3 regions of the Arthrobacter rhamnosi genome follow, and region 2 is predicted to be linked to each of the others. Evidence: riboswitches for the same ligand, from Rfam matches in the RefSeq annotation. Region 2 holds a riboswitch; each other region holds the start of a gene.
The links. A riboswitch is a leader RNA that binds a small molecule or an ion and turns the genes downstream of it on or off. The one in region 2 is predicted to bind cyclic di-AMP.
Positions count from the first base shown of each region.

Region 1: another riboswitch for cyclic di-AMP. It lies ahead of ACX80I_RS11695 (M23 family metallopeptidase); the one in region 2 lies ahead of ACX80I_RS14730 (C40 family peptidase).
Region 3: another riboswitch for cyclic di-AMP. It lies ahead of ACX80I_RS09110 (NlpC/P60 family protein); the one in region 2 lies ahead of ACX80I_RS14730 (C40 family peptidase).

Region 1 is NZ_JBTNDT010000005.1:141,684-146,025, forward strand. Features, by position in the region: gene ACX80I_RS11685 (SGNH/GDSL hydrolase family protein) at 1-28, opposite strand, end outside; gene ACX80I_RS11690 (diacylglycerol/lipid kinase family protein) at 110-1,117, shown strand; gene ACX80I_RS11695 (M23 family metallopeptidase) at 1,136-1,897, opposite strand; cyclic di-AMP (ydaO/yuaA leader) riboswitch at 1,901-2,099, opposite strand; gene ACX80I_RS11700 (siderophore-interacting protein) at 2,270-3,319, opposite strand; gene ACX80I_RS11705 (ABC transporter ATP-binding protein) at 3,316-4,230, opposite strand; gene ACX80I_RS11710 (FecCD family ABC transporter permease) at 4,233-4,342, opposite strand, start outside.
Region 2 is NZ_JBTNDT010000008.1:31,085-35,426, forward strand. Features, by position in the region: gene ACX80I_RS14715 (O-acetylhomoserine aminocarboxypropyltransferase/cysteine synthase family protein) at 1-984, opposite strand, end outside; gene sfnG (dimethylsulfone monooxygenase SfnG) at 984-2,156, opposite strand; SAM riboswitch class I at 2,150-2,253, opposite strand; gene ACX80I_RS14725 (hypothetical protein) at 2,353-2,589, shown strand; cyclic di-AMP (ydaO/yuaA leader) riboswitch at 2,706-2,874, shown strand; gene ACX80I_RS14730 (C40 family peptidase) at 2,880-3,794, shown strand; gene acs (acetate--CoA ligase) at 3,887-4,342, opposite strand, start outside.
Region 3 is NZ_JBTNDT010000004.1:45,733-50,074, reverse strand. Features, by position in the region: gene mobA (molybdenum cofactor guanylyltransferase) at 1-591, opposite strand, end outside; gene ACX80I_RS09115 (HNH endonuclease) at 588-1,085, opposite strand; gene ACX80I_RS09110 (NlpC/P60 family protein) at 1,304-2,245, opposite strand; cyclic di-AMP (ydaO/yuaA leader) riboswitch at 2,251-2,428, opposite strand; gene ACX80I_RS09105 (iron-dependent transcriptional repressor DtxR) at 2,540-3,238, opposite strand; gene serC (phosphoserine transaminase) at 3,494-4,342, shown strand, end outside.

The DNA of each region.
Region 1 (4,342 bases), on a different contig from region 2:
GGGCCACATAACGCTGGGGAAAGGTCACCGTCAAAGATTACCCTCGGCACCGACGGCCCCCGGGATAAGCTCGACGGAGCCATCCGTTGACACCCGCACGAAGGACATCATGCCCGACGCATCCCCCGACGCGACTCCGGACGCGACTCCGGACACGGCTCCGGACACCGGATCGCGCGGCCGACGTGCCGCGCTCATCATCAATCCCATCAAGGTCACCACCGTCGACGTGCAGGGCGCTGTCCAGCGCATCTCCGCCGAGGACGGCTGGGAGGAGCCCCTGGTCATCGAGACCACCGCGGACGACCCCGGGCACGGCCAGGCACGCGAGGCCCTCGACGCCGGAGTGGACCTCGTGATCGCGGCAGGCGGGGACGGCACGGTGCGCTGCGTGGCCGAGGAACTCGCGGGGACCGGCACCATGATGGCCCTCGTCCCGCTGGGCACCGGCAACCTGCTGGCCCGCAACCTCGACATCGCCATCGACGATCCGGATGCCGCCGTCGAGGCCGCTTTCCGCGGGACCGAGCGCACCATCGACGTGGTGCACGTGACGGTGGACCGGGCGCAGGACGCGCACGTGTTCCTGGTCATGGCCGGCATCGGGTACGACGCCGCCATCATGTCGGACACGCGCGACGACCTGAAGGACAAGGTGGGCTGGCTGGCCTACGTCGACGCCGGGATCCGCAACCTGCCGGGCAGGCCGGCGCGCACCACCATCTCGGTGGACGGCGGCAGGTCCTTCGAGCGCCGCTTGCGCAGCGTGATGGGCGGCAACTGCGGCAAGATCATGGGCGGCCTCGAGATCTTCCCGGGCGCGAAGATCGACGACGGCCTGATGGACCTCATGACCCTGGCACCCCGGGGGAAGTTCGGCTGGCTCGCCGTCGCCGGGAAGCTGTTCACCCGCGGCAAGGGCAAGGACCCATCCCTGGAGTACTTCCAGTGCCGCACGGCCGAGGTCACGCTGCACGAACCGCTGGAGGTGCAGCTCGACGGCGATCCCCTCGGCAAGGCCACGCACATGGCGTTCGAGGTGAAGCCGGATTCGCTGCGCCTGCGGATGCCGCTGGGGTACAAGGACCCCGCCGTCGTCAGTGAGCCGCTGCCCTAGCAGGGGAGGATCGGCCGGCTACAGCCAGGGCTTCGGGTCGACCTTCTTGTCGTCGACCATCACCTCGAAGTGGAGGTGGCAGCCGGTGGAGTTCCCGGTGCTGCCGACCGCCCCGAGGGCTTCCCCGCGCTTCACCGTGGTGCCGGCCGGCACGTCGAGGGCGCTCAGGTGGTTGTAGGTGGTCTTCAGGCCGTCGCCGTGGTCGACCACGATGCGCTGGCCCCCGCCGTAGGCATGCCAGCCGGAGTCGACGACGGTGCCGGCATCCGCTGCCTTGACCGGCGTCCCGCAGGCGCCGGCGAAGTCCAGGCCCTCGTGGAGTTCGTCCGAGGCCCCACTCACGGGGTTGACGCGGTAGCCGAAGGTGGAGGCAACGACCGGGTTGTCCACCGGAGCCCCGAAGGCCTTGCGGTCCTGGAGCGCGGGAGTGAGTTCGGCGGAGAGGGCCCGGGCACTCGCGATGGCCGGGGCGACACCCTCCACCGCCCGACCGGCACCCTCGAGGGTGAAGGTCACCGGCGCTTCCGCAGCAGCCGTGACGGCCTGCATGCCTGCTGCAGGGGTGGCCGCCGTCGTTGCCGAGGGTGCGACGGCACCCAGCAGCAGTCCCGCCGAGGCAATGAAGAGGCCGGCCGTAGCGGCGTTTCCGCGCAGTCGCGCGAACGCCGTCGTACCTCCGGCTCTTTCGTGCCGGAGGTCGCGGCGCGTCGGCTGCGAAACCCACTGAAGGGCGCGATCGTCGGAGGCGCGATGGCGCTCGGGCAGAACGGTATGGAGCAACTGCTTACCTCTCTGGAACGCCGGCGAAGTTAGCTGTCGGATTCGAGCAAGAGTTGACTCGGCCCCTCTGCGCGGCCCTCCACCGCGGGAATGCCGCAGGCGGGGCCGGACTAGCATGGAAGGGCTTCACCCCGAGGCGGTTCAAGCCGCCGGAACGTGGGTCCTCCACCCCTGTCACAGTGTGTTCAGGCGGTCCGCTGACAGGGTTAGGCGTACGGACCTGGATCTGGAATCCAGCTTTGACTGCTTAAAACAGTAGGTCAGAGCGCACGAAGTTACAATTTCGTTATCGCATCTGGGGATAAATGTGATAAAGGTCGCCCGATACCCGACGTGGTGCAGGAAGCGGTCCGGAACGGTTCGACGGCTGGATCAGGCCAGTTCCGCGCGCCCCTTGCGCCAGTAGCCCATGAACGCGACCTGCTTCCGGTCCACGCCCACGTCCCGCACCAGGTAGCGCCGCAGCCCGCGCACGACGGCAGCCTCACCGGCGATCCACGCGTAGAAGGGCTGCGTGCCGGAGGGGCGCCCGGGATTGACCGTCGACTGCACGACGGCCGCGTCGAGCAGCTGCGGGGTCTCCCAGAGGATGGTCCCGTCGACATCGACATCCTCGGGCTCGCTTCCCCCCTGGACATCCGGGCCCGAGAGCGACACCCATCCCGGCACGCGCACCGCGTCCCGCACGGCTGCCTCCAGCAATTCGCCGTGCGGCTTCCCCGCCCGGGCCAGCCAGGTGACGGTCACCGCCGACCGCGTCGCGATCGGCTGGACGTCCTGCAGGTCCGGGACCTCGAGGAACGCGGAGCCGCTGATGTCCTCGGGGAGTGCCTCGAGGATGGCGCTGATGGCCGGTACTGCCGTCTCGTCCCCGGCGAGGAGGACGTGCTGGGCGAGGCCGGGGCTCCACTCGATGCCTCCGTACGCACCCGCCGTCCTGCACTGCGCCGCTGACGCGTTGGGGCCGATCATGCAGACCCGGTCGCCGGGCCGGGCAGCCGCGGCCCACTCCGACGCCGGGCCGCCGCGACCGTCGTCGTCGAGGTGCAGGACGAAGTCGACGTCGATCTCCGTCCGCGGGCCCCGCCGGCGCGCGGTGCGCACGGTGTAGGTGCGCATGAACCCGCGCTCCTCCGCCTCCATGCCGAGCCACAGCTGGTACCAGTTCGATGCGTTCCCGCGCTCCATGAGGCCTGCGATATCGGGGCACGGCCGGCCGGCCGACGGGATGATGACCTTGATCCGGAGGTCGAGGCTGTCCCCGGCCACCCCGAACGCCTCGAGGCACGCACCGCCGAAGGTGATGCGCCGGAAGGTGGCACCGAGGTCCTGCACGGCCGTGACGACGACGTCGAACGCCAGCACCATCGGTTCGGTGTCGGCGGCGGTACGCCGCGCGCTGCGCCGGGTCATCTCGGTCATGATGCTGCCTCCACGGGGGCCGGAACGGTGTCCTGGGGATTGGGTCGGTAGCACCGGGCCTGCTCGCCGGCGGGGGACGTCCGGGCACGGACGGGCGACGGGCCGTGGTACCTGCCGATGGGAACCACCATGGGTGTGCCGGACACGGGATCCTCGACGACCCGGCACTCCAGGTCGAACACGCCGGACACCGTCTCCTGGGTGACGACGGCGGCCGGCGGCCCCTCGGCCACGATCCGGCCGTCCCGCATGGCGATCAGGTGGTCGGCGTAGCGCGCGGCCAGGTTGAGATCGTGCAGCACCATGACGACGGTGGTGCCCGAACGCCGGTTGAGGTCGGTGATCAGGTCGAGGACCTCGATCTGGTGCGTGACGTCGAGGAAGGTGGTGGGCTCGTCGAGGAGCAGGATCCCCGTCTGCTGGGCGAGGGCCATGGCGATCCACACGCGCTGGCGCTGCCCGCCGCTCAGCTCGTCCACCGTACGGTCGGCGAGGGCGAGCGTGCCCGTGGCCTCGAGGGCGCTCGCCACGGCGTCGTCGTCCTCGGGCGTCCACTGGCGGAACCAGCCCTGGTGGGGGTACCGGCCCCGACCCACGAGGTCGGCGACGCTGATGCCGTCCGGAGCGACCGGGGTCTGCGGGAGAAGCCCGAGGACGCGTGCGACGGCCTTCGTGGGCTGCTCCTGGATGTCCGACCCGTTGAGCACCACGGTGCCCCCGGCCGGCTTGAGCAGCCGTGCGAGCCCGCGCAGCAGCGTCGACTTGCCGCACGCGTTCGCGCCGACGATCACCGTGACCCGTCCGGGCGGCAGGTCGACGGAGAGGGCGTCGACGACGGTGCGCTCGTCGTAGGCGAGCGTGAGGTCCTCGGCGGACAGTGCCGCCGCTCCGGGGTCCTGGCGCGGAGCCATTGTCAGCCTCCCTGGCCTGATCGGTTCGCCGTGGCGAGCAGCCACAGCAGGAACGGCGCCCCGAGCGCGCCGGTGACGACGCCGACGGGCAGCGACGTCCCGGGAACGAGGT
Region 2 (4,342 bases):
GTGGTGCGGGTGCGTGGGAAGCCCCGCGTAGTTGACGTATTCGACACGGGGGTCGGCCTGCAGCCACTCGGCCACGGCCTGCGCGTTCTCGAGGTGCTCGTCGAGGCGCTGGGCGAGGGTCTCGACGCCCTGCAGGAGCTGGAAGGCCGACATCGGCGACAGCGAGGGCCCGATGTCGCGGAGCTGTTCGGTGCGCAGCTTGGTCAGGAACCCGTACTCGCCGAAGTTCCCCCACCACTGGATGTTCCCGTAGGAGGGGACGGGCTCGGTCATCATGGGGAACTTGCCGTTGCCCCAGTCGAAGCGGCCGCTCTCCACGATCACACCGCCGAGGGTGGTGCCGTGCCCGCCGATGAACTTGGTGGCGGAGTGGATGACGATGTCCGCGCCGTGCTCGATGGGTCGCACCAGGTAGGGCGTGCTGAGGGTGGAGTCGACGATGAACGGCACACCGGCGTCGTGGGCCACCTTGGCCAGGCCCGCGAGGTCCGCGATCTCGCCCGAGGGGTTCGCGATGACCTCGGCGTAGACGGCCTTGGTGTTCTCGCGGATCGCCGCCGCGTAGTCCGCCGGATCCGTTCCCGGGACGAAGGTGGTCTCGATGCCGAAACGGCGCAGCGTGACGTCCAGCTGGGTGACCGTCCCGCCGTACAGCTGCGAGGCGGCGACGATGTGGTCGCCCGCCTGGCAGAGCGCCGCGAAGGTGATGAACTCGGCGCTCATGCCCGACGCCGTCGCCACCGCGCCGATGCCGCCCTCGAGGGACGCGATGCGCTCCTCGAACGCCGCGACCGTCGGGTTGCCGATGCGCGAGTAGATGTTGCCGTACTTCTGGAGCGCGAAGAGGTTGGCGGCGTCGTTCGTGTCCTTGAAGACGAACGACGTCGTCTGGTAGATCGGCACGGCCCGGGCGCCGTGGGTGGCGTCGGGTGTGCCGCCGGCGTGGAGTGCGCGCGTACGGAAACCGAAGGAACGTTCTGCCATCAGACACCTGCCTTGCTGGGGACGGCGAGCGTGCCGTCGGGGTCGAAGTCCACTCCCGCGCTGCGGGCCGCGTCCGCCTCGAGCTCCCGCACGATCGGCAGGATGTCGGTGCCGAAGGCGGCCACTTCCTCCTGGAAGTGCAGGTAGCAGGTGAGGAAGAGGTTCACGCCGATCTTCTTGTACTCCACGATGCGCTCGGCGATCTGCTCCGGCGTCCCGATGAGCTGCGTCTTGAAGCCGTCGTTGTACTGCACGAGGTCCTCGAAGGTGGAGTCGGCCCACATGCCCTTGCCGTCCTTCGTCGAGGGGCCGGCTTCCTGCACGGCGTCGCGGAAACCCTCGACGGCGGGGCGGTGCGCCTGCTCGACGATCTCGCGCAGGGTGTCGCGCGCCTCCTTCTCGGAGTCGCGGGCGATGACGAACCCGTTGAGGCCGTACCGCGGACGCCGCCCGGCCTGCTCGGCGGACGCCTGCACGCCGGCGATGTTCTCCTTGAAGCCCTCGAGGTCCTTGCCGTTGGAGAAGTACCAGTCGGCGACGCGGCCCGCCGTGGCCTGGGCCGCCGTCGAGTTCCCGCCGAAGAAGATCTCTGGGTGGGGGCGCCCGGGGACGTCGACGGGTGCCGGGCTCAGGGTGAAGTCCTTGATGTTGTAGTACTTGCCCGCCTGGCTGTAGCCCTGCTCCGTCCAGAGGCCGCGCAGCACGCGGATGAACTCCTCGGTGCGGACGTAGCGCTCGTCGTGCTCGAGCCATTCGAGGCCGAAGTTGGTGAACTCGTCCTTGAGCCAGCCGGAGACGATGTTGACGGCGGCGCGGCCGTTGGAGATGTGGTCGGCGGTGATGATGTACTTCGCGAGCACGCCGGGGTGCCACATGCCCGGGTGGACCGCGGCGATCACCTTCAGCTTCTCGGTGGCCGCCAGCAGGGCGAGGGAGAACGACGTCGCCTCGTGCTGCTTGTCCGCACCGTAGGACGCGGCGTAGCGCGTCTGCGACAGCGCGTACTCGAACCCGGCGTCCTCGGCGATGCGGGCGAGCTTCTTGTTGTAGTCGAAGTCCCAGCTGGTGCGCTGCTCGATGGTCGAGACCACCAGTCCGCCACTGACGTTGGGGACCCAGTAGGCGAACTTGAGGGGCGTGGAAAGGTCTGCGACGCTCATGGTTTCCTCCATCGGTCTGGCAGTAGCACCCTAATGTCGCCGCACGAAGCGGTGGCCAGGGTTGCTGCGGCGTCAGTGAGCCAGATCTCTCAGCCGCTCGGGATGGTCACGTCGAGTGTGACACCGGAGGGCTGCAGAACCAAACAATGTGTCGTCCAATGGCGGCCGTGGGTCATCGGGCGGGAGCCCGGGTGCCTAGGGTGGAGGAATGGATAGCTGGAGGTCGGCGGGCCGCACGCAGGAACGCACGCTCTGGAACACGCTCTTCTGGGTCGGCGTGGTCGTGACCGTCACCGTGGCGAGCAGCGTCCTGCTGGTCGCGGGGAGCGCGGGAACAGCGGCTTCTGCCTGGTTCTACCTGCAGCAGTGCGTCCTGCTCGTCCTCAGTGCGGGTGGCACGGTCCTCGCGTTCCGCCGCTGGCGGTCCTTCCGTTCGGACGCGTAGGGTACGCGCCGTTATACAAATGTGACAAACCCGGTGAGCGCTGGGTATCGTCGTCGCGTGCCTCCGTCCATAGGAGGCCCTCCCGGATGGATTGCCGAGCCCTGCCGCCGAACGGGATACGTACATCACCGAGGCGGGGACGGGGGAACCACAGTTCCACGGGACGCGCAGCACACCTGCTGCATCCCTGGGGTTAAGTCGCTGCAGCTCCCACCCCGAGTACGCACGGCCGGGTGACTCCCATCCGAACCCGACAGCTCACCCCGCAGGCATGGGAGAGGTATACATCCATGTCACGAAAGACTTCCCCGGCGCGCCACCGCGCCGGCAACCCCGCACTGCAGGGCCTGTCCCGCGCCGTGAAGGCCTCCGCCACCGCGGTCGGCCGTCCGATCGCGGTCGCCGCGGTCACCTCGGGCCTCGCACTCGGTGCGGTCGGCACCGCCCACGCCGGTGAGTACACCGACGCGGGCGCGACGACGGTTCCCGCTGCCGCCGCTGCCACCGCTGCACCCGTCGCGCAGGCTGCTGCACCCGCGGCGCCGGCCGCTGCACCCGCCGCGACGACCCACACGGTCGTCGCCGGCGACACCCTCAGCGCCATCTCCGCCGCCTACGGCGTGGACCTGAACGCTGTCCTCGCAGCCAACGGGCTGTCCCTGGCATCGGTGATCTTCCCCGGCGACGCCATCACCATCCCCACCGGCGATGTCGCCCCTGCACCGGCTGCGGTGGCCGCAGCACCGGCAGCCCTGGTCCAGCAGGCCGCAGCCGTCGCTCCGGTCCAGCAGGCCGCAGCCGTCGCTCCGGTCCAGCAGGCCGCCGCTGCCCCCGCCTCGAGCGTGTACCTCGCTTCGGCGGACATCACCCCGATCGCGTCCTCCAGCAGCGTCGCCGGTACCCTCGTGGCGTCGGCGCAGGCGCAGCTCGCAGCCGGCGCGATCCAGGACTGCACCGTCCTGGTGGAGACCGCGCTGCGTGCCGCCGGCATCCCCGTCGGCGACCTCGGCCCCTCGCAGTTCTTCCAGTTCGGCGCCACCGTGGCGACCCCGGCCCCCGGCGACATCGTCATCACGGCCGGGCACGTGGCGATCTACGTCGGTGGTGGCCAGGTCATCAGCAGCGGCATGAACGGCTCGAACCTCACCATGCAGCACCCTCTCTCGGACCTCCCGGGAGCATCCTTCGTTCGGGTAGCGGGCTAGTACCGGAACGGACCCCACACGGGAAGCGGCAGGTGCTTGGACGGGGCGCCTGCCGCTTCCTCCTTTTAACGCGGGTCGGTTCCGACGGCGGGTCAGTGCCTGCCGGCCAGGACGTCCTGGATGCCGGGGATGCAGCCCTCGTTCTGCAGCGAGGTGGTGTCCCCGAGCGGGGTGCCCTCGTAGAGCTGCGTGAGCAGGCGCCGCATGATCTTCCCCGACCTCGTCTTCGGCACATCGGGAACGACGACGACGGCCGAGGGCCGCGCGATCGGCCCGATGGCCTCCGCGACATGGGCCCGGAGCGTGGCGGACACATCCGAGTCCCGATCCGCGCCCGGCGCCAGCACCACGAACGCAGCGATGGCGTGGCCCGTCAGGGGGTCGGGAACCGGGCAGGCGCCGGCTTCGGTCACGAGCGGGTGCGCCACGAGGGCCGACTCGATCTCGATCGTGGAGAGGCGGTGGCCGGAGACGTTGATGACGTCGTCGACGCGCCCCAGGATCCAGGTGTCGCCGTCGTCGTCGTACCGTGCTCCGTCGCCGGCCAG
Region 3 (4,342 bases), on a different contig from region 2:
GCCGAGCGCTCGGGCATCGTTCCAGGTGTCGACGTCGTGCGTTGTGCCCGGCGGAACCGGGACTGGTCTTGTCTTCACACTAGCAAGGAGGCTGCGCATGGACAGGTTGTCGGCGGGTCCGCGCGCGAGGACGGCGTCGATGGCGGCCGCGAGGTCGCCGCTCCGGTACAGCGCCGCCAGCGGCTGGTCACGCCCGCCGTCGACCGCGACCAGGGAGACCGGCGCTCCTGCGGCAGCCTCGGCGAGCAGCACCTCGAGAAGGACGGCGACGCGGGGCATGTCACAGGCGACGACGGCGCACCACGGCGCTCTGGGTCCTGGTCCCGCCCGGAATCCGGCGACGACCGCGGACGCCGGTCCGGCGAAAGCGGGTTCCTCCCGCACGAACACGGCCGCCGGGGGAAGCCGCCCGGCGTCGCCGGGCTCCGGTCCCACGACTGTCAGGCGTTCCGCGCGGGCGAGGGCTGCGCAGGTGCGCTGGAGCAGGGTCGCACCCGCCAGGACCAGTCCGGCCTTCGGCACGCCGCCGAGCCGGGAGGACCTGCCACCCGCGAGGACGACGGCGTCGAACCTCGGTACGTCGGGTGTCACGCAGCTGTCTCGCTGAGGAACTCGTTCCACTGCGGCGCCGGCTTCTCGAGCTCGCGGATCTGCCACTGCGGTCCCCGCGGAGGCATCGGCACGGTGCGCAGCTTCCAGCCGAGGCTGCCGAGGGTCTTGTTCCCCTTGGCGTTGTTGCACTTCAGGCAGCAGGCCACGAGGTTCTCCCAGGTGTCCCCTCCGCCCCGGGACCGCGGCAGGACGTGGTCGATGGTCGAGGCGGTCTTGCCGCAGTAGGCGCACAGGTGGTTGTCGCGACGCAGCACCCCCCGCCGCGTGGCTGTCAGGTCGTGGCGGTACGGGATCTTCACGTAGCGGTTGAGCAGGATCACCGAGGGTCTGCCGAGGATCTCGGTGGGGCCGACCACCGGTTCGCCGTCCTCCGCCACGACGCTCGCCTTCCCCGTGAGCACAAGCACCAGTGCCCGGCGGAATGTGATGACCGCAAGTGGTTCATACCCAGCATTCAGAACAAGAGTGCGCATGCGTGGCCTCATTGCTGACCTGTTCCCCGCACCGGTTGCCATCCCGGGGTACGGGAGAAGAGCTTCGGATTGACACTGCAAGGGTAAGCCGGAGACCGGCCTGCGGAGAATCCCGGCCGGGCGGGCTTGACGTACCGCGCCCGGCTCCCTCCTGCGACCGGTTAAACGCAAGGAACCGGCACAGCGTGCCGGTTCCTTGATCCTGATGCGTGCGGTGATCAGCCGCCAACGCGGATGTACACGCCACCCGAGCCGAGCTCGGCCGGTGCGATCACCGTGGTGTTGCCGTTGAATCCACCGTGGACGGCCTGGCCGCCACCGATGTAGACCGCGATGTGGGCTGCACCCATGCCGCCGTCGGCGTAGTAGATGAGGTCACCCGGGATGGCCTGGCCGGCGCTCACGGTGCGGCCCAGGGAGAGGTAGCCTGCCGGCCAGCCGTGGAAGTTGATGCCGGCAGCGGCGAGGGAGTTGCTGACGAGGCGCGTGCAGTCCTGCATGACGCCGAGCTGGCCCTTGGCAGCGGCGGCGATGGTCGCGGCGACACCGGAGGAGACTGCAGGGGCGGGAGCAGGTGCGGGAGCAGGTGCCGGGGCAGCTGCGCGAACCGGGGCGGCTGCGGGAGCCGGCGCGGGAGCGGCGACGGCCTGGACAGCAGCCACGGCCTGGACGGCGGGAGCCGGAGCAGCGGGAGCCTTCACGACGGGAGCCGGAGCGGCCGGAGCCGGAGCAGCGGGAGCCGGAGCAACAGGAGCCGGAGCGACGGGAGCCGGAGCGGCGGGGGCCTCAGCGACAGGAGCCTCGACGACAGGAGCCGGAGCTGCGGGGGCCTTGACGGCCGGGGCCTTCTTGGCGACGACCGGCTTGGCGTGGACCTTCACCGCGGTCCTGTTGAAGGACACGACGGTCTTGGACGACGCCACGACGGCCTGACGGGCCGAGGTGACGGTGATGCTGGAGGATGCGACGTCGCGCTGTGGCTGGAGATCGGCGGCGTTGGCTGCAACTCCGCTGGTCAGCACGAGGCCGGAAGCCGCGGCGATGACGGCGGCCTGGCGGCCGACCGATCCGGCGTTCGACGCTACTGCGGCGGAAAGAGCGGTCAGCGGGTTGGCGTTCTGGGGCGCGCGGTGGCGGGACAGCGAAGAGCTGGTGGACACGTTGGATTACCTCTCCCAACGCCTGCGAGGTGAGCTGTCGGATTCGGATGGGAGTCACCCGGCCGCTGCGCTAACAGCGACTTCACCCCAAGGATTTCTCGAAAGAAACCCGAAACTTGGTTCCCCCGCCTCTGCCATGCGATGGTGCGGACGGACCTCGAGCAATGGCAGAGCTAGGCGATTTGCAGGAGGGTGCCGGATCTAGAGCGAATTTGGCACGAAATGAACCGTACAACACAAATGCAGGTTATGTCACATTCTGGTCACAGAATGGTGTGTTATTGGTGACGGCGATTACGCCGCGACGGATACGAACACGTGGGACGCCACCTCGGGAGGCAGTTCCAGTGCACCCTCGACGCCGGGTACGCGCACGGAGACGTACCCTCCGACGGACTCGAGGTTCAGCTGCGCTCCCGGGCGCAGGCCGCCCTCGTCGAGCTGCGTGAGGAGTTCCGGATCCACCTGGATCGGCTCCGCCAGCCGCACGAGCGTGACCTGCTTCTCCGGCGAGTACGTGCCCATCGCGGAGAGCAGCGTGACGACGCCGTCGGTGAACAGCTCGGACTGGACGCCGCCGATGGCCTCGAGTCCCGGGATCGGGTTGCCGTAGGGGGATTCGGAGGGCTTTCCGAGCAGTTCGTAGAGCCGGCGCTCCACGCGTTCGCTCATCACGTGCTCCCAGCGGCAGGCCTCGTCGTGGACGTAGGCCCAGTCGAGCCCGATCACGTCGCTCAGGAGCCGCTCCGCGAGGCGGTGCTTCCTCATGACGCCGGTGGCCCTGCGGCGACCCAGTTCAGTCAGTTCGAGGTGCCGGTCGCCGGAGACGACCACGAGTCCGTCGCGTTCCATGCGACCGATGGTCTGGGAGACGGTCGGCCCCGAGTGACGAAGCCGCTCGGCGATGCGGGCGCGGAGGGCGACGATGTTCTCTTCCTCGAGCTCAAGGATGGTCCGCAGGTACATCTCGGTGGTGTCGATGAGGTCCGTCATGCGGTTCAGCTCCTTGGTGCGGTGAGGTCGCGCGGCTGGAATGCCTCACGCCGGTGGGGGTGCCACGGCCGGCACAGCCAGCTCCGCCCCACGCCTCCCAAGGTTAACCCATGGCGCGACGCGCCCGGCAATCAACTCCGACGACGCCACCGGCAGGCGCAGGAGGTCTCCCGCTCCGGCGTTCACAAATGGAGGGCCGACCTCCGCTGGGGCAGAATGAGGGCGATACCCGCCGCCGACACAGCTGGAGCGACCATGAACGACCTGCCCCGCATCCCCGACCACCTGCTTCCCGCGGACGGGCGTTTCGGCGCAGGCCCTTCCAAGGTCCGAAGCGGGCAGATCGACGCACTGGTGTCCGCCGGGCAGTCGCTGCTGGGCACCTCGCACCGCCAGGCTCCCGTCCGCAACCTGGTCGGCCGAGTGCGTGAGGGGCTCAGTACCTTCTTCGACGCCCCCGAGGGGTACGAGGTGGTCCTCGGCGTCGGCGGGTCCACCGCGTTCTGGGAGGTGGCGGCGTTCGGGCTCGTCGACCGGAAGGCGCAGCACCTCTCCTTCGGGGAGTTCGGTTCGAAGTTCGCCTCCGCGACCGACAAGGCGCCGTTCCTCGGCGCATCGAGCATCATCACCGCCGAGCCGGGCACCCGCCCTGACCCCGTCGCGGAGGCCGGCGTCGACGCCTACGCGTGGCCGCAGAACGAGACCTCGACGGGCGTCGCGGCTCCCGTGCGGAGAGTCGAGGGGGCGGACGACGGCGCACTGGTCCTCGTCGACGCCACCTCCGCGGCCGGCGGCCTCGACGTCGACGTGTCGCAGGCCGACGTCTACTACTTCGCTCCGCAGAAGAACTTCGCGTCCGACGGCGGCCTATGGCTCGGGCTCTTCTCCCCCGCCGCGCTGGAGCGTGCCGCGCGGATCAGCGCCGGCGACCGGTGGATCCCGGACTTCCTCGACCTCCAGACGGCGATCGACAACTCGCGCCTGAACCAGACCTACAACACCCCGTCGCTGTCCACCCTGGTCACGCTCGACGCGCAGGTCGAATGGCTGAACGCCCAGGGCGGCCTGCCGTTCGCTGCGGCCCGCACCGCGGACTCCGCCGGC